3 regions of the Pseudoalteromonas sp. PA2MD11 genome follow, and region 3 is predicted to be linked to each of the others. Evidence: predicted binding sites of a transcription regulator. Region 3 holds the regulator's gene; each other region holds the start of a gene.
What was found. The regulator MetJ, encoded in region 3, represses methionine synthesis genes. The targets are predictions, from matches to a motif close to TAGACGTCTAGACGTCTA.
Positions count from the first base shown of each region.

Region 1: ISP07_RS10635 (homoserine O-succinyltransferase) is a predicted target of MetJ. The motif match lies at 4,805-4,822, and genes of this name have one in related genera.
Region 2: metK (methionine adenosyltransferase) is a predicted target of MetJ. The motif match lies at 6,685-6,702, and genes of this name have one in related genera.

Region 1 covers NZ_JADKNF010000008.1:63,313-73,881, forward strand. The annotation lists gene cyoC (cytochrome o ubiquinol oxidase subunit III) at 1-58, shown strand, start outside; gene cyoD (cytochrome o ubiquinol oxidase subunit IV) at 58-417, shown strand; gene cyoE (heme o synthase) at 559-1,443, shown strand; gene ISP07_RS10620 (histone deacetylase) at 1,524-2,432, opposite strand; gene ISP07_RS10625 (PilZ domain-containing protein) at 2,486-2,851, opposite strand; gene ettA (energy-dependent translational throttle protein EttA) at 2,967-4,640, opposite strand; gene ISP07_RS10635 (homoserine O-succinyltransferase) at 4,887-5,834, shown strand; gene ISP07_RS10640 (homocysteine S-methyltransferase family protein) at 5,824-6,891, shown strand; gene metH (methionine synthase) at 6,901-9,531, shown strand; gene ISP07_RS20705 (GGDEF domain-containing protein) at 9,873-10,569, shown strand, end outside.
Region 2 covers NZ_JADKNF010000004.1:100,268-110,836, reverse strand. The annotation lists gene putA (bifunctional proline dehydrogenase/L-glutamate gamma-semialdehyde dehydrogenase PutA) at 1-762, opposite strand, end outside; gene ISP07_RS06825 (winged helix-turn-helix transcriptional regulator) at 929-1,411, shown strand; gene ISP07_RS06820 (TetR/AcrR family transcriptional regulator) at 1,484-2,011, opposite strand; gene ISP07_RS06815 (hypothetical protein) at 2,132-2,332, shown strand; gene ISP07_RS06810 (TIGR04211 family SH3 domain-containing protein) at 2,407-3,006, opposite strand; gene ISP07_RS06805 (CYTH and CHAD domain-containing protein) at 3,220-4,740, shown strand; gene ISP07_RS06800 (START domain-containing protein) at 4,778-5,389, shown strand; gene metK (methionine adenosyltransferase) at 5,432-6,583, opposite strand; gene tkt (transketolase) at 6,850-8,841, shown strand; gene ISP07_RS06785 (winged helix-turn-helix domain-containing protein) at 9,106-9,780, shown strand; gene ISP07_RS06780 (hypothetical protein) at 9,954-10,280, shown strand; gene ISP07_RS06775 (pyrimidine/purine nucleoside phosphorylase) at 10,370-10,569, shown strand, end outside.
Region 3 covers NZ_JADKNF010000017.1:53,810-64,378, forward strand. The annotation lists gene ISP07_RS16680 (penicillin-binding protein 1A) at 1-1,884, shown strand, start outside; gene metL (bifunctional aspartate kinase/homoserine dehydrogenase II) at 1,965-4,310, opposite strand; gene metB (cystathionine gamma-synthase) at 4,315-5,574, opposite strand; gene metJ (met regulon transcriptional regulator MetJ) at 5,799-6,119, shown strand; gene ISP07_RS16700 (malic enzyme-like NAD(P)-binding protein) at 6,219-7,460, opposite strand; gene rpmE (50S ribosomal protein L31) at 8,321-8,536, opposite strand; gene priA (primosomal protein N') at 8,770-10,569, shown strand, end outside.

The DNA.
Region 1 (10,569 bases), on a different contig from region 3:
CTTAGATGTGGTGTGGATCTGTGTATTTACCGTTGTTTATTTAATGGGAGCAATGTAATGAGTCACAGTGAATCACATGTAATTAATAACTTAGAAGTTCATGCACATAATGAGCAATCACATGGCAGCGTTAAAGACTATTTAATTGGTTTTCTACTGTCAGTGGTTTTAACGGCTATTCCTTTTTGGGCTGTGATGAGTGGTTCGTTTTCTAAAACGACCACTGCATGGTGCATCGTGAGCATGGCGATTGTGCAAATTTGGGTGCATTTGAAATATTTCTTACACCTAAACTTCAAAACTGAAGGCGGCAAGGCAAGTTCATTGTCGTTTATCTTTAGTGCTTTAATCACTGTAATGGTGGTTGGTTTGTCGGTGTGGATCATCTACGAATCGAACGCCATGATGATGTACTAATAACAATTACTTTGTAATTGGTAAAAGATTTACGAAAGGAGCTGGTTAGTCTGAAGTTGTGTCTCCAGTTCTTACAGTCTGTTACTAGCTAGTTTCTTTCGTAATATTGCGTTTGTGCTGAAAATTAGAGGAGTCGAGGAAGTGTTTCGACGTTATTTAAATGTCACTAAACCTGGCATTATCATGGGCAATTTGATCTCTGTCGCGGGGGGATTCTTGCTAGCCTCTCGCGGTGATATTGACCCATGGTTAATGATCGCAACCTTACTAGGGTTATCTTTAGTAGTGGCATCAGGATGCGCGATCAATAACGTAATTGATCGTGATATTGATGTTGCTATGGCGCGCACTCGCAAACGCGTCACAGTGACTGGCGAAATGTCAGCAAAGGAGGCTATGGCACATGGCATCGTGCTTGGTGTTATTGGTTTCGGATTATTAGCAGTGTATACCAACGTAGTGGCACTCTTATTTGCTACTTTTGGTTACGTCATCTACGTAGGTGTGTACAGCTTATATATGAAACGTCGTTCTGTGTACGGCACCTTTGTAGGAAGTTTATCTGGCGCAGTACCGCCTGTAGTGGGTTATTGTGCCGTAACTGGGCAGTTTGATGCTGGTGCTGTGATTTTATTGGTCATGTTTAGTCTATGGCAAATGCCTCATTCATATGCAATTGCAATCTTTCGTTATAACGACTACCAAGCGGCCAGAATTCCTGTGTTACCAGTAGCGCAGGGGATCGAGAAGGCAAAGCATCACATTGTTTTATATATCGCCGTGTATGCGTTGGTTGTAATGTTATTAACCATTAGTGGTTATACAGGTTTAGCCTTTATGGCTGTAGCTTGTACAACGAGTTTTTGGTGGTTGCTAATGGCGCTTCGTGGCTATCGTCGCAATATTGATGTAAGCGGCTGGGCGCGCCAAGTGTTTGCTTTTTCAATTGTAAACATCACGGTTTTGAGCATAGCTATGGCTTTAGATTACCATTCGGTAGCTCCACAGCTACTTGTTTTAACTTAGAAAAAAGTTGCTAACATATCCCAATGTTACAGTAGCAAAGGCCCGGTTTTTCTCCACCGGGCCTTTTTTCTTTGTTGTTTTTAAAAGCGAGCAGCTTGCTCTACCACAATGCCATGACGAGCCGCTAAACGGCGATGGTCTTTATCATAACCACCACCAATCACGGTTGCGACAGGTACATTGTGCTCAAGGCAGCGTTTGAGAACTAAATGGTCGCGTTGTGCTATCCCTTGCCAGCTTATATCAAGTTTTCCTAAGCCATCTTGCTGCCATACATCTACACCTGCATCATAAAGTACTAAGCCTGGGTTTAGGGTGTTTAATAAATAACTCAGCGTATCGTCAACAACGCCTAGGTATTCACTATCAGCGACATTCGGTGCTAAACCTATGTCTAAATCGCTGGCTGATTTTCGAAACGGAAAATTCTTTTCACAGTGAATAGAGCAGGTATAAGCGTAGGGCTGATGTGCCAGCATTGCTGCGGTACCATCACCTTGATGAACATCTAAATCAAAAATAAGTATATTGGTTACTTCACCACTTTTTATCAGGGTTTCGCTGGTAAAAGCGAGGTCGTTTACCATGCAATAGCCAGAGCCAAAATCAGTATGGGCATGATGAGTGCCACCCGCTAAGTGACAAGCGATGTCATGTTTAAGTGCTAAACGTGCTGTTTGTAAGGTGCCCAGAGGCGCGGTAAAGGTACGTGCCATCAGCTCTTTTGACCAAGGTAAGCCAATACGGCGCATCGCTTTTTCATCTAAGCGGTTGTGCCAAAGGTCGTGGATATAGTTTTCGCAGTGCACTAATTCAAGGGGCTCAGGGCTGCCAAGCATCGGTTGAGTTAGGTTGTCATTTATTAATCCAAGGTTTTGTACATGCTCATATAAATAAGCAAACTTACTCATCACAAAGCGATGGTTAGGATCGAAACTAAACGAGTAATTTGGGTGATACACCAAGGGTAAGTGGGGATTTAACTGCATAGCTCATTGAATAGCTGAATTTGCTACAGCATAACGAATCTACCGACAAATGTTTACTCTGGTGCGTGAATTAAATGAGCTAACTCGCGATGTAATAATGCTTCGTCACCCAGATTTAGCTCAATCAACCGTTTTAAGTGAGTAATACTATCAATATCGATATGTTCGCAGCGAAGGCCTGCATGCTGATGCTCAACATGGCACAGCTCCACTTGCATTTTAATCTCGATTGATGACTCTGGCAGGGTAAAGATTAAGTCAGCTTTACTATGAATTGGCACTAAAAATGAATCACTTTTAGTAATGAGCGCACCTTGCAAAGATAAATCAAGTAACTGACAGTTGTAGTCGTTATCTTCGATACGAAAGATCGCAGGGCAAGAAAATAATACCCGCGAAAACTCTCTGCGTTCATTCATAGCTGTATCTCCAACCTTAGTGACCTAATCAGTATAGATCATAATTGAATGAGTGAGTGAAATGATTACAGCAACAAAAAAGCCCCTAAATCGGGGCTTTTTGAGTATCAGCTAATTAGCCAATTTTTTTGTATTTAATACGCTTAGGTTGTGCCGCTTCTGCGCCTAAGGTTTTTTTCAGCCACTCTTCGTATTCTGTGTAGTTACCATCGAAGAAGTTAATTTGGCCTTCGTCACGGTAGTCAAGAATATGTGTAGCAATACGGTCAAGGAACCAACGGTCATGCGAGATACACATTACACAGCCAGGGAACTCTAAAATAGCGTTCTCAAGTGCACGTAGTGTTTCAACGTCTAGGTCATTGGTTGGCTCATCCAGAAGTAATACGTTACCACCAGCCTTTAACAGCTTAGCTAGGTGTAAACGGTTGCGCTCACCACCTGATAGGTCTTTAACGAATTTTTGTTGGTCGTTACCTTTGAAGTTAAAGCGGCCAACATAGGCACGGCTTGGGAATTCAAAGTTACCAATTTTCAATACGTCTTGGCCGTTTGAGATTTCTTGGAAAACAGTGTTGCTCTCGTCCATGTTGCCACGGAACTGATCAACAGTTGCAAGCTCTACTGTTTCACCAACAATGATCTCACCGCTATCAGGCTTTTCTTCACCGCTTAGCATTTTGAAAAGCGTTGATTTACCTGCACCATTGGCACCGATAATACCTACGATAGCGCCTTTCGGCATTGCAAAGTTTAAGTCATCGATTAATACACGGTCGCCAAAGCTCTTCTTCAGGCCTTTCACTTCGATAACTTGATCACCTAAGCGTGGACCCGGTGGAATGAATAGTTCATTCGTTTCGTTACGCTTTTGGTAATCGTTTTGCTGAAGCTCAGAGAACTGTGCCATACGTGCTTTAGACTTAGCTTGACGGCCTTTCGGGTTTGAACGAACCCATTCAAGTTCTTGCGCGATTGATTTTTGACGTGCTTTTTCAGATTTCTGTTCTTGTTGTAAACGTAAATCTTTTTGCTCAAGCCACGATGAGTAGTTACCTTCCCAAGGAATACCTTCACCACGGTCAAGCTCTAAAATCCAACCTGCTACGTTATCTAAGAAGTAACGGTCGTGGGTTACAGCAACCACGGTACCTTCATAGTCGTGTAAGAAGCGCTCTAACCAAGCAACTGACTCAGCGTCTAAGTGGTTGGTAGGTTCGTCAAGAATAAGCATATCTGGTTTTTCAAGTAGTAAACGACAGATCGCAACACGGCGACGCTCACCACCCGAAAGGTGTTCAATTTTTGCATCCCAAGGTGGAAGGCGTAATGCATCAGCTGCACGCTCTAACACGTTGTCGATATTGTGACCGTCGTGCGCTTGGATGATAGCTTCTAATTCGCCTTGCTCTTTCGCAAGTGCGTCAAAGTCAGCACCGTCCATTGCATACTCGTTGTATACTTCATCAAGGCGGTTTAGTGCATTTTTAACTTCGCTTACAGCTTCTTCTACTGTTTCGCGAACTGTTTTGCTTTCGTCTAGTACAGGCTCTTGCGGTAAGTAACCGATTTTAGTGCCTGGTTGAGGGCGAGCTTCACCTTCAAAGTCTTGGTCAACACCAGCCATAATGCGAAGTAACGTTGATTTACCTGCACCGTTTAGACCTAGCACACCAATTTTTGCGCCTGGGAAAAAGTGTAAAGAAATATCTTTTAAGATAGTGCGCTTAGGTGGCACAACCTTAGATACTCGACTCATCGAGAATATAAACTTGTCTGGTAACACCATGAAAGAAGCCTTCAATTTATAATAAAAATTAACAGCAAGTATTGTATACCCAAACTACCTCAAAATACAGAATTCAGCGTTTATGATAGGCTTAATATCAAGGTGTTATTTACTCAAAAAGCCATACATTTCAATTAATGACCACTCAGAAATATCATTTCTTTTGGACATCTAAACATCTAGAGGTTGAAATTTCTAACTATCCGTTCATAATTAGCAGTCAGATAAGTATGCTCGGAGCTAGCTATGCCCATTACAGTAAAAGATGAATTGCCTGCCATTGCAAAGTTACGTCAAGAAAACGTGTTTGTAATGCCAAAAAGTCGTGCTAAAACGCAAGAAATCCGCCCAATGCGTTTGGCCATCTTAAACTTAATGCCAAACAAAGTTGAGACCGAAGTGCAGTTTATTCGCTTGTTAGCAAACTCACCGCTGCAAGTTAATGTTGAGCTGTTACGCTTAGATACCCATCGCACCAGCAGTAACTCTGAACAGCATATGGATACGTTTTATCGTTATTTTTCAGAAGTGAAAGATAATAACTACGATGCCATGATCATAACAGGCGCGCCGCTTGCTCATTTAGAGTATGACGAAGTTGCTTACTGGGACGAACTAAAAGTTATTTTAGATTGGGCAGAGCAGCATGTTACGTCTACGCTGTTTTCGTGTTGGGCGGCCCATGCCGGTCTTTATCATCACTATGGCCTCAAACGTGATCTGAAACCAAACAAACTCAGTGGCGTATTTACCCATAAAAGCTATTTTGACCATGCAGCGCTGACGCGTGGCTTTGATGATACCTTTTTAGTGCCACATTCTCGTTATGGTCATATTGATATCGATAAGATTAATGCCTGCGAAGAGCTGGTAGTATTAGCCGGATCAGAGCGAGTTGGTGCCTACTTAATTAAAAATAAATCAGGTAGCCAAGTGTATATTACTGGCCATCCAGAGTACGATGCTCATACCTTAAAAGGGGAGTATTTACGTGACCAAGAAAAATCAGCAGATGCACCTAAGCCAGAAAATTACTTCCCTGACGATAACCCAGACAACGAACCGTCGAAAACGTGGCAAAGTCATGCCTTTTTATTGTTTTCGAATTGGTTAAACTATTATGTGTACCAAACTACACCGTATGATATTAACTTAGTTAGCCAAGATGTAAGGACTAACAACTATGCCGAGTAATGCAGTGAATAAACGCGAACAATTAACCGAGGCGCTAAAACAGCGAATTTTAATCCTCGATGGCGCGATGGGCACCATGATCCAAGAATATAAATTAGAAGAACAGGATTATCGCGGTGAGCGCTTTAAAGACTGGCATGTACTTATTAAAGGCAATAACGATTTATTAAGCCTAACTCAGCCAAAAATCATTGCTGATATTCACCGTGCTTACTTAGAAGCCGGTGCTGATATCATCGAAACGAATACCTTTAATGCCACGACTATTTCGATGGAAGATTACGACATGGCGAGCCTTAGCCGCGAAATCAACCTCGAGTCAGCGAAGCTTGCACGCAGCGTGTGTGATGAACTTGAAGCAAAAGATCCTAGCAAACCGCGTTATGTAGCCGGTGTACTTGGGCCAACGTCAAAAACCTGTTCTATTTCACCAGATGTAAATGACCCAGGTTATCGTAATATCAACTTTGATAAGCTGGTGGCGGCGTACGTTGAGTCAACACTGGCACTGATGGAAGGTGGTGCTGATCTTATTTTAATAGAAACTATCTTTGATACCCTTAATGCAAAAGCGGCTTCGTTTGCCGTAGAAGAAGCATTCGAGCAAGCTGGTCGTAGTTTACCTGTGATGATCTCAGGCACCATTACCGATGCCTCAGGCCGAACTTTATCAGGGCAAACCACAGAAGCATTTTATAACTCAATTCGCCATATTAAACCGCTATCAATCGGCCTTAACTGCGCACTTGGCCCTGACTTACTGCGCCAGTATGTTGAAGAGTTATCGCGCGTTTGTGAAACCTTTACCTCGGTGCATCCCAATGCCGGTTTACCGAACGAGTTTGGCGAATATGATTTAGAAGCTCCTGAAATGGCCCAAGAAATTATTGATTGGGGCAAGTCTGGCTTTATCAATATTGTAGGTGGTTGTTGCGGCACCACACCGGCTCATATTAAGGCGTTTGCGAAAGGCCTTGAAGGTGTTAAACCTCGCCAATTACCTGAGCTTGAAGTGCGTATGCGCTTATCGGGCCTTGAAGCGTGTAACTTAAACTAGGAAACCGACATGACTGACCAAATTGCTGTATTTACTAACGTCGGTGAGCGTACCAATGTAACAGGCTCGGCTAAGTTTAAGCGCTTGATCATGGAAGAAGATTACGAGACCGCTCTCGATGTTGCCCGTGAACAAGTAGAAAATGGCGCGCAAGTAATTGATATCAACATGGATGAAGCCATGTTGGACTCGAAAGCGGCGATGGTAAAGTTTTTAAACTTAATTGCCTCAGAGCCTGATATCTCAAAAGTACCTATCATGGTCGACTCATCTAAATGGGACGTGATTGAAGCAGGCTTAAAGTGTATTCAAGGTAAGGCCATTGTAAACTCAATTTCACTTAAAGAAGGTGAAGAGCCGTTCATCCGCCAAGCTAAGTTAATTAAACGCTTTGGTGCTGCTGCGGTTGTAATGGCGTTTGATGAAACTGGGCAAGCAGAAACTGCTGATCGTAAGTTTGAGATTTGTCAGCGTAGTTATAAAATACTCGTTGATGATATTGGCTTTCCGCCAGAAGACATTATTTTTGACCCGAACATTTTTGCCGTCGCAACGGGTATTGAAGAGCACGATAACTACGCTGTTGAGTTTATTGAAGGTACGCGCCGAATTAAGCAAGGCTTACCGCACTGTAAAGTGTCGGGTGGTGTATCGAATGTGTCGTTCTCGTTCCGTGGTAATAACCCAGTTCGTGAAGCTATTCACTCAGTGTTTTTATACCACGCGATTAAAGCGGGTATGGATATGGGCATTGTAAATGCGGGTCAATTAGCGGTTTACGACGATATCCCCGAAGAGCTGCGCAAATCTGTAGAAGATGTGATCCTCAATACCGACCCAGGTGCCGGTGAACGACTTGTTGAACTTGCACCCAAATACTCAGGTATGGCGCAAGCAGAAAAAGTTGAAGATTTAGAGTGGCGTACTTGGCCTGTTGAAAAGCGCCTTGAACATGCATTAGTTAAAGGTATTACCGAATACATCGATGAAGATACCGAAGCGTGCCGCAAGGGCAAAGCTAAGCCTATCGAAGTGATTGAAGGCCCGCTTATGGACGGCATGAACGTCGTTGGTGACCTATTCGGCGCGGGTAAAATGTTCTTACCTCAGGTTGTTAAGTCAGCTCGTGTAATGAAGCGTGCCGTTGCCTATCTTGACCCTTTCATTGAAGCTGAAAAAGAAGAGGGTGCAACCAATGGTAAAGTGGTTATGGCAACCGTTAAGGGCGACGTACACGACATTGGTAAAAATATCGTAGGCGTGGTACTGCAATGTAATAACTACGAGGTTATCGACCTTGGTGTGATGGTGCCGGCAGAGAAAATCTTGCAAACCGCCATAGACGAGAAAGCTGACATTATTGGTTTATCAGGGCTGATTACCCCATCACTTGATGAAATGGTGCATGTTGCGAAAGAAATGACCCGTCGTGGTTTTGAATTACCGTTACTGATTGGTGGTGCAACAACCTCTAAAGCGCATACTGCGGTTAAAATTGAGCCTCAGTATGATAAAGGTGTGGTTTATGTCAATAACGCCAGCCGCGCTGTTGGGGTGGTTTCTAACTTATTGTCAAAAGAGTTAAAGCCGGCATTTTTAGAGAAAACCAAGGCTGAGTATGAAAAAGTACGTGAACAACAAGCACGTAAAAAGCCGCGCTCAAAACCCGTTACTTTACAGCGTGCTCGCGACAACGCTGTAAAACTCGATTGGGATAACTACACGCCACCTGTGCCGAAAAAGCTGGGTGTGACTGAGTTTAAAGATGTTTCGATTGCGACGTTAAGACAGTACATCGACTGGACTCCTTATTTCATGACGTGGTCAATCGCTGGTAAGTACCCACGTATTCTTGAAGATGAAATTGTAGGTGAACAAGCTAAAAGCTTATTCGCTGATGCTAATGCAATGCTTGATGAGCTTGAGCAATCAGGTGCGCTGCAACCTCTAGGTGTCATTGGTTTATTCCCTGCAAACCGAGTAGGGGATGACATTGAGATTTACACCGATGAGTCGCGTACAACGCTTTTAACTACATCGTGTCATTTACGTCAGCAAACGGAAAAAACCGACTTTGCTAACTACTGTTTAGCTGATTATATTGCGCCAAAAGGCACTCCTGATTACTTTGGTGCGTTTGCGGTTACCGGTGGTCTTGAAGAAGACGACCTTGCCGATGCCTTCGATGCGAAGCAAGATGATTATAATAAGATCATGGTTAAAGCCGTTGCAGACCGTTTGGCTGAGGCATTTGCAGAGTACTTGCATGAGCAAGTGCGTAAAGAGTATTGGGGCTATGCGGTAGATGAAAATCTATCGAACGATGAACTTATTCGTGAAAACTACCAAGGTATTCGCCCAGCGCCAGGTTATCCTGCTTGTCCTGAACATACAGAGAAGAAGAAAATCTGGCAGTTACTTGATACAGAACAGCGTATTGGCATGAAGCTAACCAGTTCATACGCAATGTGGCCGGGTGCGGCGGTATCTGGTTGGTATTTTTCTCACCCTGAAGCTAAGTACTACGCAGTGGCGCAAATTCAACAAGATCAGGTTGAAGATTACGCAAAGCGCACCAACATGACTCTTGAAGAAGCTGAGCGTTGGTTGTCGCCTAATTTAGGCTATGAACCAGAATAATAACCTTTAGTTATTAGCTTTTGTTTAAATTAAAAACGAGTCCCAAATGGCTCGTTTTTTATGCTCATTTTTTATCATACTTTTACCTTTTTAATTGCTTTAATACTGGCAAATTCCTTCTATTTTAAATATTTGTGTTAAAGTTATACCAATTCGCTTAATAAAGTGGTCTATTTTGAGGCAATAAAACCTCGTTGATAACAAGGCAAAAATTTCGTTATTTAGTTGTTCTAAATCAGAAATTTTTAACGCAGGTAGCGACAGGTTTAATCCCTCAAAATGATTAAGTATTATTGCGGATTGGTATTGTTGAGATTGATTAAAAAATCTAAGGTGAAATTGTGATTGATACAGTGAATGCAAGTGACAAAGATAAAGCACGATTTTTACGTGTTTTTGCATTTATTGGTTCGATCACCTCGTTCTTAATGGCGATCACCAGCTATCAAGATGGTTACCATGCCCTTAGCTATTTATTGATTATTGGCGGCTTTGTGTTTGCCTCACCTTTTGTTATTAAAAATCGTGATGAAACCATAGCAGTACTCATGCTGTACGCCCTCTATTCGATGATGTGTTTTTTAATTGTCTCTGGGGGGAGCAATGGCACTGGGCCGTTATGGCTGTTTATTGTATCTCCTGTGACCTTTTTTATTCGTGGCTTAAAGCGCGGAGCGTTTGATCTTATCTTGCTTGCCATTATTATCTCGGTGCTTTTTTATTTTACTGATCAATTTGGCTATTACAGTTATCCGAGTCATTACTTTCCTACACGGGTCATGCTGTGTTTCTCGATTTTATGTATTTTGGCTGGCTTCTACGAATATTACCGCAACAAATATAGTTTGCAGTTAATGGAGCAACTTAAGCTTAATCAAAAGCTGGCTCGCACTGACGCGATGACAGAACTCGCTAACCGTCGCTACGCAACTGAATGTTTGCGAGATAAGCGCTTTGGCGAAGGGGCTGTGTTCTTGCTGATGGATGTTGATAACTTTAAGCAAATCAACGACACCTACGGTCATCAAGTGGGTGATG
Region 2 (10,569 bases), on a different contig from region 3:
AATCGCAGAAATTTTAACTGAGATACCAGGGCTCTTGATTGGACCACGGCCATTTGCTGCTTTACCAATTGCGTGGATAGCTGTCATGTAGCTGTTGAAGTAACGCTCTGCATCTTTCATTGTGCGTGCGCCTTCACCTAGCATATCGTATGAGTATACGTAGCCTTTTTGCTCTTTATCGGCTGCACGTTCAATCGCTTCGTTGATAGTACGACCCATAACGAATTGCTTACCCATGATCTTCATCGCGAAGTTCACAGATTTACGAATAACAGGCTCACCTAAACGACCAATTGTTTTTTTAAGAACACCGAATTGCTGCTCTTTTGATTTGTCGCTGTAGTTAACCATTTTACCGGTTACTAACAGACCCCAAGAAGAGGCGTTTACAAATAAAGAATCGCTGCTACCTAAATGCGAGCTCCAGTCACCTTTAGCAAGTTTGTCACGAATTAGTGACTCTTGCGTTGCTTTATCTGGAACACGTAATAGTGCTTCTGCAAGACACATTAATACAACGCCTTCTTCACTCGAAAGTGAGAATTCATTTAGTAATGCATCTACACCGCTTTGACCATCCTGATCGCGACGGATATTTAAAACCATTTGACGAGCACGTTCCCACGCTCGGCTACGCGCTTTCACGCCTACTTCAGCCAAAGGCAAAATATGATCAATAACCGCATTTTCGTCAATACGGTAGAAATCACGGATCTTTTGTCTAATTGGACATTCAGTTGTCAAATCGCCATTAAATAGCATATGTAACCCTCTGGTATGTGGAGTCTAGAAATGAACTTATTGCATTTCTTACCATTGATATAATTCGTGCATTCTAATTAAAATCCAGCAGAATATGCTGGTTAAATTTTTCGATTTACGATAATTTACAGGGCATACCGTTAACTTAGCCGCATAAAATTCTGTTATGACCAGTCCGAATAGATTACGCATGTTAGATCGCATCGATTTAGCAATTTTAGACGCTCTGCAAAAAAATGGCAGAATATCGAACGTAAACCTCGCAAAACAGGTAAATCTGAGCCCAAGCCCGTGTCTAGATCGTGTAAAACGTTTAGAGCAAGAAGGCTACATCGAAGGCTATTACGCAAAGCTTAGCGAAGCTAAACTTAACCAGAGCTTGTTAGCACATGTACAGGTCTCGTTGGTGACCTCGAATACATCGGTATTTAAAGTGTTTCGCGAATATATATTGAATATTCCACAAGTAGTTGAATGCGACATGGTCGCTGGTGGCTATGACTACCTATTAAAAGTACGGGTCTCAGATATGGATGAATATCGCCAAGTACTGGGTGATTTAGTTGATATTCCTGGAGTGGGTACGCATCACACCTATATGGTGATCGAAAAAATAAAACAGGACACAGGCCTTAGATTCGATATTTAACGTAAGGAAACCGAGTGGTTTCCTATACTTCTGTAGCACTGAACGAACGGCGCTACAGTTCATACAACTAACCTAATTGATGTTAATTTTTGATAGTTTTGCTTTGAGTGTTGCCAGCATCGAATCGACAGAACTGTCTTCCTGATTAAGCCCTTCCATGAGCGTCATAAAGTAAATATCAATAATGATATCTGCATCTAAAGCGGTTGCTTTATTGTCATTGATCAGGCGCTTTTTGAATGCTTTAAGCTGCGGTTCAAGCTCGTTCTGTTGCCACATAATTTCTTTAAATAACTCTCGGCTAAACTCCTTTTTTGCAAGGTAAAACTCATAAAGAAAACAAGCGTAATGGTACATTCTATCTGTCGCTGTAGTACTCGAATCTGAGTGTTTAGCGCGGCTTAGAATATCTTCTAGTTCACTCTCAAAACTGTATTTAAGAATCTCAACTTTAGTCGCAAAGTGACTAAATACTGTGCCATTGGCGACATTAGCTGCTCTTGCAATATCTCGTGTGCTGGTCTGGTGGTAACCGAGCTCTGAAAAAAGCTGCCATGAGGCTGTAAGTATCTGTTGTTTTGTTTGCTCTTTTTTGGTCACTGAATACTCCAATTTTTATGCTATTTAACCAGAAATTAAAAAAAACTCAATCAAAGGTGTTGTAAATTGAGCGCGCTCAATATTAAAATGAGCGCGCTCAACTAAATGGATGGTTGCACTATGAATAAATTAAAACGCTTAATTGGTTATGTATTATTCGTACCTGGTATTTGCTTTTATAGCTTTATCTTAGGCCCTCTGCTTATTGCAGTGCTATTGCCTGGAGGCTTGATATTGTTATTGCTTATCTTAGGTTACAAAGAGGGGTTTTTAGTGTTAAAGCAAGAAGTGTTTAATACTCTTAGACAAAAATGCTCTTGAGTAAAAAGTGGATAAGTTTAAAAAAATAAACCCTGCAAAATGCAGGGTTTATTTTTTCAAAATGGTGAGGAGGTTTATGCCCAGCCGTCGTAACGTTTACGGCGAGATAACACCACGGTTAGGATAATACCAAGTAGTAAGCCGATGAACGCAATTGCGCCGCCATAAGTTAATAACTGACGTTTCTCTTTGGCACTGGCTGTTTGCTTAGCATTACGCTCAGACTCAATAGTACTTTTAAGTGCTTCAATTTGCTTGCTAAGCGCTAGGTTTTGCTCTGTTAGTGATTTGTTCTGCTCTTGTAGTTGTGGTAGTTCAATTTCAGCTTGGCGAAGCTGTTCTTGCATTACCGTCATGTCGTTATTCAGCGCTTGAAACTGTTGTTGAATACCTGCGTTTTCAGTAACAAATTTTGACTCTACCCAACCTTCACGATCTTTATCATCACGAATTTTAAAGTAGCCATTATCTTCACCCGACAATAACACTATTTGTGTGCCTGCATCGACTGAACCTAAAATGCGGTAGTTTTTGCTTGGACCTGAGTGCATAAAGGTGTACAGGTTATCGACTATGTAGGCGGTGTTTTGGCTGTCGCTGCTTGGTGCTTCTTCTGCGTAGCTAATAAAAGAGGTGGCCGCAAGAAGCAACCCAAAAATACACTGTTTTAACATCAATCTACCTTGTTAATGTGATCTTGCCTAGGAGTGGCTAAATTTATAATTTCTTTATGTATAGAGATAGTAGGGATTTCAACTATTAATAGCAAGGCTGATATTGTAATCCGTGCGTGGGCTTAACCGCAAAAAACAGGAAAAAATTTGCATTAACAGTCTGCTTTGTTTATTTTGATCACTTATTTATTTTAAATGTACTCCGCAAAGCGAATGGATACTGAGATAGAACTGAAGTTTTTGGTGTCAGATGCCGTTGTTCCACTGATCCCCGCATTAATTACCCAATTTGCAAAAACCGTTACCAATAAACCGTCACGCAATTTACAAAATGCTTATTACGATACGCCAAGCCGAGAATTACGTGCTTTAGATATTGGCCTTCGTACTCGCTGTTGTGATGGTGAGTGTGAGCAAACCATCAAGCTTGCTGGCGAAGTGGTTGGTGGCTTACATCAGCGCCCTGAATACAATTTGCCACTGTCAGGTAACCGCCCTGATTTACTTGCATTTGATGCTGCTATTTGGCCGCATGGTATGCAAGTGCCTGCCATCGCAGAAAACCTATACCCAATTTTTAGCACTAACTTTATACGCCGTACTTGGTTACTCGAAACCGAAAATGGCGCAAAAATTGAAGTGGTATTAGATAAAGGTGAAGTGGCGGCATCGGGCCAAGTTGAGCCAATCTCTGAACTTGAAATCGAACTGATTGAAGGTAGTCGCAATGAGTTGTTTGCTTTGGCAGATAAACTGGTTAGTGAAAGTCATGTTCGCTTAGGGCTTTATTCTAAAGCTGCTCGAGGTTATCGTCTTGCAGATGACAAACCATTAAAAGCAAGCAAATCAATTGGCTTTGTGCCACTAAAACGTGGTGCAACCCAAGAACAAGCCTTAGTAGAAAGCATTAACTACGCGATTCGCTTTGTACAAAAACATGAAGCCTGCTACTTCATAAAACCAAGCTTAAAAACCCTTAAGCGTGTCACCGACGGTATTCGTTTAATTCGCCATACATTTTGGCTGTTTGACGATATTGTTAGTAAAGACGATACCGACTCATTACGTACAGAATTAAAATGGTTATTAAGCGAATTAGCATGGGTTGAAAATGCTATTCAGCTAAAAACCTACACATCTAAGCGCCACGCGTACTACAAAAAAATCAACAGTGCGCCTGAGCTCACTCAAGTTATTAATGACTTAAAAGAGTTGCAGCCAAGTATTGAAGATATCGAAAAACTTTTCCATAGCACCCGATACAACCGCTTACTATTGCAATTAACAACGTGGTTGATTGAAAAACAATGGCGTAAGTCATGGGGGCAAACTGAGTTTCAAGCTGCTGAAAAACCTGTTGCCGATATTGCTAAGCGTTTATTTGCTAAAGATTGGCACGACATGCACGAACTTATTCCTGAGCAGCAAGTGTTTACAGATAAAGACTATTTGGCACTGCGCACCCGCCTTGAAAACTCATTACTCAGCGGCAACTGCTTAGGCGCTTTGTTCGATAAAGAAGATCGAAACGAGTTTCGTATGCCGTGGGTTGATATCTCTCATGGTATTTATGAGTTAAGCACCCTTGAGTACTTAAAGCAGTTATGTGCAGGGCAAGACGACTTAGAGCTAACAAAAATTCAATCTTGGCTTGATCAAAAGTCAGAGTTTTTGGTCAGTGCAATGGAGCAAAGTCGCCACGCGTCATTTAATACAGACCCTTATTGGTTTTAAATAAATGCGCTTGTGCCTATGGATAGGGTTAGCATGTTTGAGTCTCTCGGCAGTGGCTAACCCTATTGAATGGCAAACCTACAAACAGCAAGACGATATAAAGGTTAGCTATAAAAAGCACGAAACTGGCATTATAGAAATTAATGCTTCTGTGCTGGTAAAAAATGCTAAGGCCAGTGACTTTATGGCGCTGTTAAGTGATACCGACAACGCGCCCAATTGGCTCGAAAATGTTAAAAGCGTGACTTTAATGGAGCGCTTAAGCCCCTCAGAAACCCTTGTTTACACTCACTTTAACTCGCCTTGGCCGGTGTTAGATCGCGATTTGGTGAGTTACTCTTGTTATCATGCCTTAGGTGAACATAAAACAGAGCTAAAAATTATCAGTCAGCCATACGCTAAAGCAGAAGTCTCTGGGGTTGTGCGTATTAAAGAGCTCAGGGCTTATTGGCGTTTAGAAGAGCAGCAAAGTAATTTATTGGTAAGCCATCAGGCCTATGCTGATCCGGGTGGCTCAATCCCGCATTGGTTGAGCAATAAGGTATCGCTAAAGAGCGTTTATAAAACGCTACAAGCACTGACAGAGCAATTAACCAATAATCAGTTCTCGCGAGATAACTTAATAAGTCAGTTAGGTTCGTGTTCATAAAAAAAAGCGCCAAAAGGCGCTTTTTTCATTTTATCTAACCTATTACAGGCCAGCAGCTGCGCGAAGTGCGTCTGCTTTGTCTGTACGCTCCCAAGGGAACTCATCACGACCGAAGTGACCATAAGCCGCAGTCGGTTGATAGATAGGACGCTCAAGATCAAGCATTTGGATTAAGCCGTAAGGACGTAGGTCGAAGTGCTCACGTACTAATTCGATTAGACGCGCTTCTTCTAATTTACCTGTACCAAATGTCTCGATGCTGATAGATGTTGGCTCTGCAACACCGATAGCGTAAGAAACTTGTAGCTCACATTTGTCAGCAAGGCCTGCAGCAACCACGTTTTTAGCAACGTAACGAGCAGCATATGCCGCTGAACGGTCAACTTTTGATGGATCTTTACCTGAGAAAGCACCACCACCGTGACGAGCCATACCACCGTATGTATCAACGATGATTTTACGACCTGTAAGACCACAGTCACCCATTGGGCCACCGATTACGAAACGGCCAGTTGGGTTGATGAAGAACTTAGTTGCGCTAGAGATAAGCTCAGCAGGAAGAACCGGCTTAATGATCGTTTCCATTACCGCTTCAACTAAGTCGTTTTGTGAGATTGAATCACAGTGTTGAGTTGAAAGAACAACTGCATCAATACCAACAGGCTTACCATTTTCGTATGCAAACGTTACTTGAGATTTTGCATCTGGGCGTAACCAGTTAAGCTCACCGCTTTTACGAACTTCAGCTTGGCGCTGAACTAGACGATGTGAATAAGTGATTGGTGCAGGCATTAAAACGTCAGTTTCATTACATGCGTAACCGAACATTAGACCTTGGTCACCAGCACCTTGCTCTTCAGGTCGAGCACGGTCAACACCTTGGTTGATGTCTGGAGATTGTTTACCGATAGTGTTTAGGATTGCACAAGAGTCAGCATCGAAACCCATGTCTGAGTGCGTGTAACCGATTTCACGTACTGTTTTACGTGTGATTTCTTCGATATCAACCCAAGCGCTAGTTGTGATTTCACCACCAACCATCACCATGCCAGTTTTAACGTAAGTCTCACATGCAACACGGGCATGAGAATCTTGCTCTAAGATAGCATCTAGAACCGCGTCAGAGATTTGGTCCGCGATTTTATCCGGATGACCTTCAGAAACAGATTCAGAAGTAAATAAATGTTTTGCCATTGTATTTCTGCTCACAAATATTGCGCTTCACAAACGTCGGTAATAGCGCTAAAAAATTAAGGGGCGTATTTTATCTAAAACAAATATGTTTGCATAGTAATTTTACGCCTAGACGTCCATTTAAAATTAGTAATAACGTATTGTTCTTAACAAACGCCTATAAATGGTGCATTTAATGCGGATTTTTAATTGCACTGCACCCTTACAATAAGTAAGAATGGGGCTTCATAAACAACCAGCGCAAATACATAAAGGTAGGAGAATTCATGCCATCACGCAAAGAACTTGCAAATGCTATTCGCGTCTTATCAATGGACGCAGTACAACAGGCCAAATCTGGTCACCCTGGCGCCCCTATGGGCATGGCAGATATCGCAGAAGTACTATGGCGCGATTATCTAAAGCACAATCCAACGAATCCAGAGTGGGCAGACCGAGATCGATTTATTCTTTCGAATGGCCACGGTTCAATGCTGATCTATTCTCTACTGCACTTAAGTGGCTATGACTTACCACTAGAGGAAATTAAAAACTTCCGTCAAATGCACTCAAAAACACCAGGCCACCCAGAATATGGTTATGCACCAGGTATTGAGACTACTACGGGTCCATTAGGTCAAGGGATCACAAATGCAGTGGGCATGGCAATTGCCGAAAAAGCGCTAGCTGCACAGTTTAACCGTGAAGGGCACGATATTGTTGATCACTTCACGTATGCATTCATGGGTGATGGCTGTTTAATGGAAGGTATTTCACACGAAGCCTGTTCATTAGCCGGTACATTAGGCCTAGGTAAACTAGTTGCGTTTTGGGATGACAACGGCATCTCAATTGATGGTGAAGTAGAAGGTTGGTTCAGCGATGACACACCAGCGCGCTTTAAAGCATATGGCTGGCACGTAGTAAGCGATGTTGATGGTCATAACCCTGATGCAATTCGCGCCGCTATCGAAGAAGCGCGTAGCATTACTGATAAGCCATCATTAATCTGTTGTAAAACAGTGATTGGTTATGGTTCACCTAATAAATCAGGTAGCCATGATTGTCACGGTGCACCACTAGGTGAAGACGAAATTAAAGCATCTCGTGAGTTCCTTGGTTGGACTGGCGATGCATTCGAAATCCCAGCTGATATCTATAGCGAGTGGGATGGCAAAGAAAAAGGTAAGCAACTAGAAGCAAGCTGGAACGAAAAATTTGCAGCTTATGAAAGTGCATACCCTGAACTTGCTGCTGAGTTTAAGCGCCGTACAAACGGTGAGCTACCGGCAGATTGGGCTGAAAAGTCACAAGCTTACATCGAAGAGCTACAAGCAAATCCTGCAAACCCTGCAACACGTAAAGCATCACAAAATGCATTAAACGCGTTTGGTCCGTTACTACCAGAATTCATGGGTGGCTCTGCTGACCTTGCTGGTTCTAACTTAACACTTTGGGATGGCTCAAAAGGCCTAGAAGCTAACGATGCTAGCGGTAACTACATTTTCTACGGTGTACGTGAATTTGGTATGTCAGCGATTATGAATGGTATTGCACTACATAAAGGCTTTATTCCTTACGGTGCTACATTCTTAATGTTCATGGAATACGCACGTAACGCAGTACGTATGGCGGCATTAATGAAGCAGCCAAGCATCTTCGTATACACGCACGATTCAATTGGTTTAGGTGAAGATGGTCCAACGCACCAACCAGTAGAGCAAATTGCAAGCATGCGTTTAACGCCTAATCTAGTGAACTGGCGCCCATGTGACCAAGTTGAGTCTGCGATTGCATGGCAACAAGCTATTGAGCGTAAAGACGGCCCAACATCACTGATTTTCACTCGCCAAGGCCTAGAGCAACAAACGCGTACCGCACAGCAGTTAGCTGATGTGAAAAAAGGTGGTTACGTACTTAGCTGTGACGGTGAGCCAGAGCTTATCCTTATTGCAACTGGTTCTGAAGTACAGCTTGCACAAGATGCCGCTGCAGAGCTTCGTTCACAAGGTAAAAAAGTACGCGTGGTATCTATGCCTTCAACTGATTTATTTGATGAGCAAGACGCTGCCTATAAAGAAAGCGTACTACCAGCAAGCGTTACACGCCGCGTAGCAATCGAAGCGGGCATCGCAGACTACTGGTACAAATACGTAGGTCTAAACGGCGCAGTAGTTGGCATGACGACCTTCGGTGAGTCAGCACCTGCAGGCGAGCTATTCAAGCACTTTGGTTTCACTGTTGAAAACATCGTAAACAAAGCAAACGCTTTGTTTTAAGCTTAAGCCGCTAAAATTTTAAAGCCCGCCCTGTATAGCACAGCGCGGGCTTTTTTGTGTTTGACTGGTAGGTTGGGTAGAACGGAGTGAAACCCAACACATTTGCTGGCACATAAACCTTACTCCTCGTGGCGTGCTCAAGTACGCTCTTCAATTATCACATCATGCAAATTGTTAAGCTTTCCCTATGTATTATAAGGGATTGGTTAATAGTGGCTTTCTGCTATATTATCGTCCAGTCAAAGTAATATTTAAGGAATGAAAATGAAATGGTTGTATATGCTGGCTTTACTGTTAGCTAGTTTTAATAGCTTTGCTTTATGTTTTGATATGTCGTTTTTTCGAGTGGGTGTTTGTGGAGACGATCTTGAAAGTATTAGTATCGATTTACCATTTATTTTATGGGTGCTTGCGGTTGTTTTCTTTGGGCAGTTATTAGTAAAAAGCAAGGTTAATGCTTACTTACTATCTTTACTTTTTATTCTCTCTCTACCACTTAGCCCAATTGTTCTTTTAGTGACTTACAGCTTTAAGTTAATTAGTAGAAATTATAAAAAAGTATTGAGAAAAAGTGAGCAAGAAGATACTCAAGAAGTAGAGGAAAAAAGCTTTTCTCTTTCAGACCAAAGCACTTTGATGATCGGTGAATATACATTTAATTACGAAGAAAAAAGCATTTCAAAAGATGAGCAAGTAACTTATTTAGAACCAAAAATGATGCAAGTACTTAGCTATTTAATAGAGCAACAACCTAGAGTCGTCAGCTTAGAAGAGCTACACAGCAATGTTTGGCAAAATCAAATAGTCACCGACACTGCTATTCGCCGAGTAATTAGTAAGTTGCGAAATGCCTTTTCAGATACTGATACAAAAAACCCTAAATATATAAAGTCCCAGATGAAAAGAGGGTATCAATTCATAGCTGAAGTTTTTAGCTAACTTATTGATTTATTGGTATTGTTGTTGGTGTGATTATAGTTATAACTTTGGTTATAAGTAAGTGACGATTAAGTAATGGCTAAATTATGGTGTAATTTTCAGAGTCATTTAAATTGAAATGACAGAGGCAGTTGCTTGCTTCTTTTTACTTTTAATTTAATAAGGAAATGACCATGAAATACATCGTTACAGCCATCGCTTTAATATCTATGGCAGCACTTACTTTTTACGCACTAAATACAAGTCAGTGTATATCTTTCGATCTTTTATTAGTCGAAGTTGCTTTCGGAAGCTGCGAATTGAAGGCTGAAAATACGAGCTTGTTATCGTATCTTATTCTCGCTGGCTGGCTAATTTGTAATTTCTTATATGGTAAGTTTTACATTAATGGAACATCTCCAAGAGTATTAACTCCATTGTTGTTTATTGTTGGTCTACCTGGAACTTTCTTTGTTTTCTTACTTGTTCAGTTTATTAAAGATAATAAAAAGCCAGCTTAAATATAAGTATTAATTGAATTATCTTCAGTTGCTGCACGCTTAAAATTCGGGCAGGGTGGATTAGATTTAACAAAACAACAGGAGTGAGGATGTCTCAGTTTGATAATGTAAGTGTACTGAAAAAAGCCAATGTGTATTTTGACGGTAAAGTGTCTAGCCGTACTGTGGTATTTGCTGATGGCAGCACGAAGACGTTAGGCTTTATGCAACCGGGTGAGTTTGAGTTTGCTACGAGTAAAAAAGAGTTGATGGAGCTTAACGGTGGCAGTTGGCAAGTGCTATTACCCGC
Region 3 (10,569 bases):
AACCCTATTCGTAACCCAGTTCGCGCAAAGGCTCGTCGAAATGTCGTATTAGGTCGTATGTACACCGAAAAGTACATCACTCGAAGCGAATATGAAGAGGCTATTAACGCACCTATTACTGCAAAATTTCACGGCGCAGAAATTGAAGTCTATGCCCCGTATATTTCAGAGATGGTTCGTGCTGAAATGGTAGCTCGTTATGGTCACGAGCGCGCCTATAATACTGGTTTTAAAGTTTACACCAGCGTTGACTCTAACATTCAACAGGCTGCTCAAGATGCGATTGTTGATAACCTACACGCTTACGATATGCGTCATGGCTTCCGTGGTGCTGCGGCTCAGTTATGGGACAGCGAAAATGAAAGCCCTCTTAGCCAAGAAGAGATCTTATCTAAATTAAAAGATGTCAAAGAATTTGGTCCGCTATTAGCAGGTGTTGTCACCAACGTCGCTGAACAATCAATTGATGTGCTATTAAAAAGCGGTGAACAAGTCACTGTTGAGTGGGATGGTCTAAAATGGGCGCGTAAATATATTACGCGTTACCGTCAAAGCTTTGCACCAAAAACAGCTACCGAAATTTTATCAGCGGGAGCGCAAATTTGGCTGCGTAAAAATGCAGATGAAAGCTATATCCTTAGCCAAGTACCAGAAGCATCGAGCGCACTTGTTTCACTTGATCCGCAAGATGGTCGTATTAAAGCGATTGTCGGTGGTTATAGCTTTGAACAAAGCCAATACAATCGCGCAGTTCAAGCAAAACGCCAAGTAGGCTCAAACATTAAGCCATTTATTTATTCAGCGGCACTTGAGAATGGCTATACGCTTGCTTCTATTTTGAATGATGCGCCAATTAATCAATGGGATAAAAGCCAAGGTGTGGCATGGCGCCCTAAGAACAGCCCAGCGGTTTATAATGGTCCTATACGTATTCGCAGAGCACTCGCACAATCGAAGAACGTAATCTCGGTGCGCCTATTACGTGGTGTTGGCCTTGAGCGTACAGCCGATCATTTGCTTAAGTTTGGCTTTTTGAATAACGATATTAACCGCAGTGAATCACTCGCACTCGGTAGCGCTTCAATCACTCCACTTGAACTAGCCCGCGGTATGAGTACATTCGCCAATGGCGGTCATTTGATAACCCCTTACTTTATCTCTGAGATTCAGGATTCGGCGGGTACTGTTTTATTTAAAACAGAACCTGAACTTGCTTGTGATGCGCCTAAGCAAACTGTAACCCCTGAGTTTGCATCTCTTAACCAGAATCAACAGAGTTTTACTGAAGCTGAGATAACGAAAACACCTCGCTGTGCGCCTCGTATCATTTCTAAGCAAAATGCATTTTTAATTTCGCAAGCTATGCACAGTGCAATTTGGGGGGGCGGTAGTTGGACCCATAAAACAGGCTGGAGTGGCACAGGCTGGCGTGCACAAGCACTTGATCGTCGTGATTTAGCTGGTAAAACAGGTACCACTAATGATTCGGTAGATACTTGGTTTAGCGGCTTTAATCGCAATGTAATGACTTCGGTCTGGGTTGGTTTTGATAACCCTGGAAAAGCCCTAGGCCGCTCGACTTACAATAGTAACCTCGATAAATCGCAAATATCAGGTGCAGAATCCGGCGCTAAAACCGCGCAACCTGCATGGGTCGACTTTATGCGTGCAGCTCTTGATGGCATGCCAGAAGCACCTATTGAGCTTCCTGAAGGTTTAGTATCGGTTCGAATCGACTTAGCAACAGGTCTATTGAGTCACAAAAATGATTACACCAGTCGTTTTGAATACTTCATTAAAGGCACTGCACCAACTAAGTACGTACTCGATCAACCAACAGACGTATTTGAAGAAAAGCTCAGCACAGAGGAAGAGTTGTTCTAAATAGCTAAGTTGCTATAAGACATAAAAAAGCGCCCTTCTGGGCGCTTTTTGCTTAGCTATTTAAACTAAGATCAGCAAAATTATTTTAGGTTATTTACCAGCCAATACAGGTCTGAATGAACACCAGCGGCAGTGACTTCTTTACCCGCTCCAGGGCCTTGGATCACCAACGCATTATCTGTATACCACTGTGAATTTATCACAAAGATGTTATCGCCCGGTTTAAGGCTTGCTAATACATCATCTTTGCCAACATTGACTAAACCAACTTGAGCCTGAACCTTACCATCAATGAGTGTGATAGCACCGGTGTAGCGCACCACTTTGTCTTCTGCCGCAGCTTGGGCAGCTTTTTCTGTCATGAATTCATCGAGTAGCTGTTTGTTTGCAAGAAAATCTTGCCAGCTACCTGCTGCAAGCTGTTCAGGCATAAGTGGTGTTAAAGCAATATCATCAAGCTCTAAATCAAGGCCTAAGTCACGCGCTAAAATTAGTAGTTTACGCTGCATATCACGGCCAGATAAATCTTCACGAGGATCTGGCTCTGTATAACCCATTTGCTGAGCTTGAAGCACTAAATCTGAAAACGGCACGCTGCCATCGTAACTGCTACATAACCACGATAAAGTACCCGAGAATACCCCTTCAATACGGTTAATGCTGTCTCCGCTATTTTGCAAATCAGCTAAAGCAAAGTTAATCGGTAAACCTGCGCCCACACTGGTATTATAACGCCACAACAAGTTTCGCTCAGCCAAATTAGTGCGCAGGTTTTGATACCAGCTATTTTCTGCGGTACCCGCATATTTGTTTGCACTGATCAAATGACAGTTAAGTTCAACAAAGTCAGGGTATAACTGACTGAACGCCTCACTGGCAGTGATATCAATCACCACTTTGTGCTCATAATCTAGTTCATTGATACGTGCTAATAATTCAGCTTTGTCGTAGCTTTGCGCTTCGTTATGCCACTGCTCTTGCCATGTTTCGGTATTTAAACCACTGGCACTAAAAAGCATTTGTTTAGAGCGTAAAAGAGCAACTACTTTTACTTTGTACTGAGCAGATAAACGCGCAAACTGAGCTTGTAGTTGCGATAAGAACACTTCGCCCACATTACCAAGGCCAGCAACGATAATGGCCAACTCTTGACCTTTGTTTACCAGCTTGTCATGTAGAAGAGTTAAAACATCACTATCAATTGCCTGATCGTTTAAGATCAACACATAGTTTTCGTCTTGTTGTACAAAACGAGGATGAATACTTTGCTCTTTTAAAAGCGCTGTGGCTTGCTCTGTTAGCGCAGATACATCAGCTGTTGGGGCAACCACTGCACAACCACTTAAATTAGACTCGACAATATTAGCACGGCCCGCTAAGTGGCTGACAACTTGGTGAGTGCTTTGACCTGGCACTAATAAGTAAGTATCGCCCTCTTTAGTAAAGTGATGCAGGCTGTGTTGAATTAACTGACTAAGCTCACCGACTTCACCACTGCTTAGTTTATCAACCCGTAATAAATCGATGTTATCTAAGGTCGTAATAAAACGTTTTGCTTTACTATAACCTTCTTTTACTACCTCGGTTGGCGTTGCATCACAATCAAAGCTACTTCTTACCACCAGTTTGATTTCTGAGTCTTTTAACGGCGACAAGGTTTTTGCATGCAATACTGGGTTACCTAAACGCGCTAATAAGTTAGCTTGTTCGCGGCATACTTTGGCGTACTTAACCGCATTTTTAACTTTACGAGGGTCAGTACTAAATACCCCTTGTGTATCTGTCCAGATAGACACTTGCTTGGCAAAAGTATAACTCGCTAACAAAGTGGCACTGTAATCACTGCCATTGCGGCCTAATGTCACCGTATTACCTTGGCAATCTGCAGCTATAAAACCCGTTACTACGTTGATATGTGTTCTGCTAATCGCATCGCTGCATTGCTGTTGGTTTTTTTGATGTAAAAGCTGACCATCATTTAGAGTAAATAGCTGTCTTGCATCAACATCTTGCGAATCGACACCTAACTGATTTAGATAAGCGGCCAATAAACGCGCCGACCACACTTCACCATGAGCAAGTAAAGGGGCTTCAAGTAACTGCTGCTGACTAATTAATTCATTTAATACAGCAAGTTCATCTTTTAACTGTGCCAACGCCTGTTGTTTATTCTGCCCTATAAGTAGCTGCTCAATAAGCGCACGTTGATTGTTATCAATAAGCAATAGAATATCGCTAACAGCTTGGCTATCTTGCTGCTGGTAACTTTGCCAAAGCTTTACCAGGGTATCGGTTGTTTTACCCGATGCCGACACAACGACGCAATCGCCCTGCTCTGTATTAGCAAGAACGATGTTCGCTACCGCATGATAACGATCTGCCGAGCTTAAGCTTGAGCCACCAAATTTATGAACAATATTTACCATTTTTCTACCACAATGCCGTATGTGCTGGCGTTAACTTAAATGACGCGTTTTGTTGTGTATCTTGCTGTGCTTGCTTAGCTTCAGCTTTTGTAACTTGCTGGCCTTGACCTGGCTTAACTAAATTGAAAACACGGTCTAAGTCAGCAATGAGATCTTTTACGTCTTCAATGCCTACAGAAATACGGATCAAGGTATCGCCCACACCGGCTTCAAGACGCGCTTTAGGCTCCATGCCTGCGTGGGTCATTGTTGCAGGGTGACAAATCAAACTTTCTACCCCACCTAACGACTCAGCAAGGCTAAAGTCTTTAAGGCTTGTTAAAAACGCAGCAGCATCGTTGATGTCGCCTTTAATATCAAAGCTCACCATGCCACCAAAACCACGTTGCTGTGCCTTAGCAAGCTCATGTTGTGGGTGAGAAGCAAGGCCAGGGTAATAGACTTGGCTTACATAAGATGAGTTTTCTAAATACTCAGCAATGGCAAAGGCATTTTCTTGGTGCTGCTTTAAACGTACATTTAAAGTACGTAAACCACGAAGCGTTAAGTAGCTGTCAAATGGTGCTCCAGTAATACCGATATTATTCGCCCACCAAGCAAGCTCGTCGCCTAGCTCTTGCGTTGCAGCAATCACTGCACCGCCCACTACATCAGAGTGACCATTAATGTATTTAGTGGTTGAGTGCACAACAATATCAACACCAAACTCAATGGGGTTTTGTAATGCAGGTGATAAGAAGGTGTTGTCAGCCGCAACCAAAGCACCGCACTGCTTAGCAATGCTAGTGATTGCTTTAATATCTGTTAAACGCAAGATTGGGTTACTTGGCGTTTCAATCCAAATCAACTTAGGTTTAATCGCTAAAATTTCTTGGAGATTTTCAGATTTAGTTAAATCCAAAACTTTCAGTTTTAACAGGCCACGTTTTTCAAGCGAGGTGAATAAACGGTAACTACCGCCATAACAGTCATGTGGGATCACTAACGTATCGTCACTGTTTAATAGCTGAGTGGCTAAATGCACTGCAGACATACCTGTTGCAGTTATAATACCTCTAGCACCACCTTCAAGCTCAGCTAAGGTTTCAGCTAAGATATCGCGATTTGGATTACCGCTGCGCCCATAGTCATACTGGCGCTTAGTATCAAAATCAGCAAACGAATAGGTGGTTGATAAGTAAATTGGCGGTACAACCGCACCATGATGTTTATCGGCTTCAATGCCGTGACGAACAGCAATCGTCGCTTTATTTTTTTCGCTCATTTCATCACCTATTCTTTAATTGGATGTTTAGACGTCTAAAAGGTTAGATGATCAAATATGAGAAGTCAAAGCATTTATCGCTCACGCATAGAAGTTTATACATTTACACCACTAGATGGCCAAATAACTAGTATTTGACTATCTTTTTTAAAGAGATAGAATTTCCGCATCTTGCGCTGTGAATAAGGCGTAAATCACTGACAACCGAGGCAACGAAACAACTTATGGCTAAATGGAACGGTGAATACATTCACCCATATGCAGAACACGGTAAAAAATCAGAACAAGTAAAAAAGATTACCGTATCAATCCCACTCAACGTATTAAAAGTATTAACTGACGAGCGTACACGCCGCCAGATCAATAACCTGCGTCATGCGACGAATAGTGAGTTATTGTGTGAAGCTTTCTTACATGCTTTTACAGGTCAACCATTACCAAATGATGACGACCTACGTAAAGACAACCCTGAAAAGGTACCTGAAGAAGTTAAAAGAATTATGCAAGAAATGGGATTAGATATCCCAGTGCTTGATTCAGAATAAGTATTTCGGCCATCGGATCACCGCCGATAATCGCAGATATAAAAAAACTCAGCCTAGGCTGAGTTTTTTATTGCGCGTTATACCTAAGGCTAATTAAGTTTAACGCATGTAATCTTCTGGCATATCGATTTGCGCCACACCCGACTCTACAGCTGCTTCAGCAACAGCACGTGCAATACGTGGTAATAAACGCGGATCCATAGGCTTAGGAATGATGTACTCGGCACCAAACTCAAGTGACTCAACGCCAGCTGCTTTTAATACTTCACTTGGTACAGGCTCTTTCGCGATGCCGCGAATAGCATGAACTGCAGCAATTTTCATTTCATCATTAATTGCCGTTGCACGAACATCTAACGCGCCACGGAAAATGAATGGGAAACAAAGCACGTTATTTACTTGGTTAGGGAAATCTGAACGACCCGTTGCCATAATTAAATCGTTACGCGCACTGTGTGCAACTTCTGGAGCAATCTCAGGATCTGGGTTTGAGCATGCAAACACGACTGGCTTGTCTGCCATCAGCTTAAGATCATCTGCAGTTAACAGGTTAGGACCTGATACACCAACGAATACGTCGGCATCAGCAATAACATCTTGTAATGTACGCTTATCGGTATTGTTAGCAAATAATTGCTTATACTCGTTTAAGTCATCACGACGTGTATGGATCACACCTTTACGGTCAAGCATATAAATGTGTTCACGCAGTGCGCCACACTTAATTAAAAGCTCCATACAAGCAACAGCAGCAGCACCGGCACCTAAACATACGATGATGGCATCTTCGATGTCTTTACCTTGCACTTCAAGAGCGTTAAGCATACCAGCAGCAGTCACAATAGCGGTACCATGTTGGTCATCGTGGAAAACTGGAATATCACAGCGCTCGATAAGCGCTTTTTCGATTTCAAAACATTCTGGTGCTTTAATATCTTCTAGGTTGATACCACCAAACGTATCAGCGATGTTAGCAACCGTATTAATGAAATCTTCTGTTGTGCGGTGTTTAACTTCAATATCAATTGAGTCAAGGCCAGCAAAACGTTTGAATAGTAAGGCTTTACCTTCCATTACAGGTTTTGATGCAAGCGGACCTAAGTTACCTAAACCTAAAATTGCGGTACCGTTTGAAATAACTGCAACCATGTTGCCTTTGCCTGTGTATTTATAGGCGTTTGCTGGATCAGCAGCAATTTCACGGACTGGTTCAGCCACACCTGGGCTATAAGCTAAAGCGAGATCGTTAACCGTTTCGGCTGGCTTGGTTAGTTCAACACTAATTTTACCTGGAACGGGGTGGGCGTGGTAATGTAATGCTTGTTCACGAAAATCTGACATAACGCGATAGTATCCTGCAAAAAGTTAAAAAGTGAGAGAGCTTGCATCAGTACGATACCTGTAATGTATAAAAATTCCAAGTATTATCAGGTCTATCCTGTTATATGCTATATCGCTTAATTTTAAAGGATTTCCCAACAATTTCTGTGCATAGTTGCGATTAATCAGACATAAAAATTCATCTATTTATGACCTTTTAAGCACGTGTTGTTGTATTTTATGCGCACGTACACTGCAATTAGCCGAAATTAGCCCAAAACAGCCATTTCAACGAAGTTCACAGCATTTACTAACAAAGTTATTTAAATTTATTATTTCTAATAACTTTTAGATACCAATACGCTTAATTAAGTAGTCTATTTTGAGGCAATGAAACCTTGTTGATAGCAAGGCAAAAATTTCGTTATTTAGTTGTGTTCTAAATCAGAAATTTTTAACGCAGGTAGCGACAGGTTTAATCCCTCAAAATGATTAAGTATTATTGCGGATTGGTATACTCATTTATACAAAAAAGAATATAGCCAAGGGGTGGCACTTTGTCTGCAAAATTAGCGACATAATGGGCATAACAGCCAGAAATAGTTATGCAAGATACATAAGTGAAGATGATAAGTAAGTGGCAGGTTATACCAATTTGCTTAATTAAGTGATCTATTTTGAGGCAATAAAACCTCGTTGATAGCAAGGCAAGAATTTCGTTATTTAGTTGTTTTAAATCAGAAATTTTTAACGCAGATAGCGACAGGTTTAATCCCTCAAAATGATTAAGTATTATTGGAATTGGTATCAATAATGTCGTTTGTAAGTTTTAGGTATAAAAAAAGCACCCTAAGGTGCTTCTTTCAACTAAACAGCAGAGATTACTTCTTGCTGCTAAGTGCACCGAAGCGCTTGTTGAAACGATCAACACGGCCGCCAGTGTCTAAAATCTTTTGCTTACCAGTGTAAAACGGGTGACACTCAGAACATACGTCTAAGTGGATGTCTTTACAAAGAGTTGAGCTAGTTTCGAATTTGTTACCACATGAACAAGTTGCAGTGATAGCTTCGTACTTAGGGTGAATACCTTCTTTCATAGGGAACCTCTAGTTAAGGCCGTATCGCTCTCCAAACCCGAAGTCTGGCACCATACGCAGTTAATACAATTAATAGGCCGCGTATTTTATAGCTCAAGAAGCCTTACGACAAGCTTTAAATACATCTTTCGCTAAAAAAATAACCAAGTGGTCTGTTGTTCAGTATTTGTTGGTAGGTTTTTAACTGCAATTTTAGTACATTATCTTTCTATCTTTGTTTCAGTTGAGTTGTTATGCACTTTGTAGAAGTTGCCATAAAAGTCCCTTTACAGCGTACCTTCGATTATAAAGTTGAACAGCTGCTGCATAGCCCTGAGTTAAAGCCAGGTATGCGGGTTCGCGTGCCATTTGGTAGTCAAAAAAAGGTTGCCGTGGTACTGGCTCTTAAAACATCAACCGATGTTCCCGCTGACAAAATCAAGCCGATTATTGATGTTATAGACGACACGCCAGTGTTATCTGAGCAACATTTAGCATTACTAAAATTCACAGCACGCTACTACTGTTACCCATTGGGCGAGACCATTCATACGGCACTTCCGGCTGCATTAAGGCAAGGCGAATGCCCAGATAAAACCAGCATTAACATGGTTGAGCTAACCGATAAAGGTGCAAAGCTGCCGTCGCTGAAAGCAAAAACCCAGTTAAGTTTATTAAAACAGCTAGCCGAATCAGGCAAATCATCAGTTACAGAATTAAAAGCACTCGGATTTACCAAAAAAACCATCGACAGTCTGCTCGATAAAGAACTGATCACTCAATTTATTGAACATGATAACCAATGGCAGCAACGCGCGCCGACTGTTGGTAGCAAGCCGGTGCTTAATAAAGAGCAAGCTGTTGCCTGCACCAGCATTAACCAAGCTCGTGGCTTTACCAGCTTTTTGCTTGAAGGGGTTACCGGAAGTGGTAAAACCGAAGTGTATTTGCAATGCCTAGAAGAAGTGCTAAAAAAAGGTCAGCAAGCCTTAGTATTAGTGCCTGAAATTGGCTTAACACCACAAACGGTAAACCGTTTTCGTCGTCGCTTTCCTGATACACCAATTATGCTATGGCACTCAGCCCTAACAGATAACGAACGCTTACAGACCTGGCGTTTTTGTGAAAAAGGCAGCTGCGCTATAGTGATCGGCACACGTTCGAGTATTTTCTTGCCCTTTTTATCTCTTGGCATGATCATCGTTGATGAAGAGCACGACAGTTCGTTTAAGCAACAAGATACACTTCGCTATCATGCTAGAGACCTAGCCGCTTATAGGGCATACCAGCATAATATTCCTCTGGTTTTAGGTAGTGCCACACCAGCACTTGAGACCTTACATAAAGCAATTAATAACAAATATCAGCTGTTGAGCCTCACTGAACGGGCCCAAACCAGTACTGATAACCAGTTCCAATTAATGGACATGAAAGGTCAGCCTGAGCAAGCAGGGATTGCCCATGCCAGCCTTGCCTATATGCGCCAGCATTTAGAACGTGGTAAGCAAGTGATGGTGTTTTTAAACCGTCGTGGTTTTTCGCCTACCCTCATATGCCATGAGTGCGGTTGGCTAAGTGAGTGCTCACGTTGCAGCACTAGTGCAACCTTTCATAAAGCTATTGGCCAGATGATTTGTCACCACTGTGGTGAACAACACCAAGTGCCTCATCAATGCCCTGATTGTGGCAGTACGCAGATTTTTCCAAATGGCAAAGGCACTGAACAAATCGAAGAGTTTTTAACACAAACCTTCCCTGATATTCCGATTAGTCGTATCGACCGAGATTCAACTCGTCGTAAAGGCAGCTTAGAAAAAGCCCTTGATGATATTAACCAAGGCGGTGCGCGCATCTTAGTTGGCACGCAAATGCTGGCAAAAGGCCACCACTTTGCCGATGTTAGCCTTGTTTTAATCCTAGATGTCGACAGTGGATTATATTCGTGTGACTTTCGCGCCACTGAACATTTAGCGCAACTTGTTACGCAAGTGGCAGGCCGTGCAGGTCGCAGTGGTGAACCAGGGCAAGTATTATTACAAACTCACTTTCCTGAG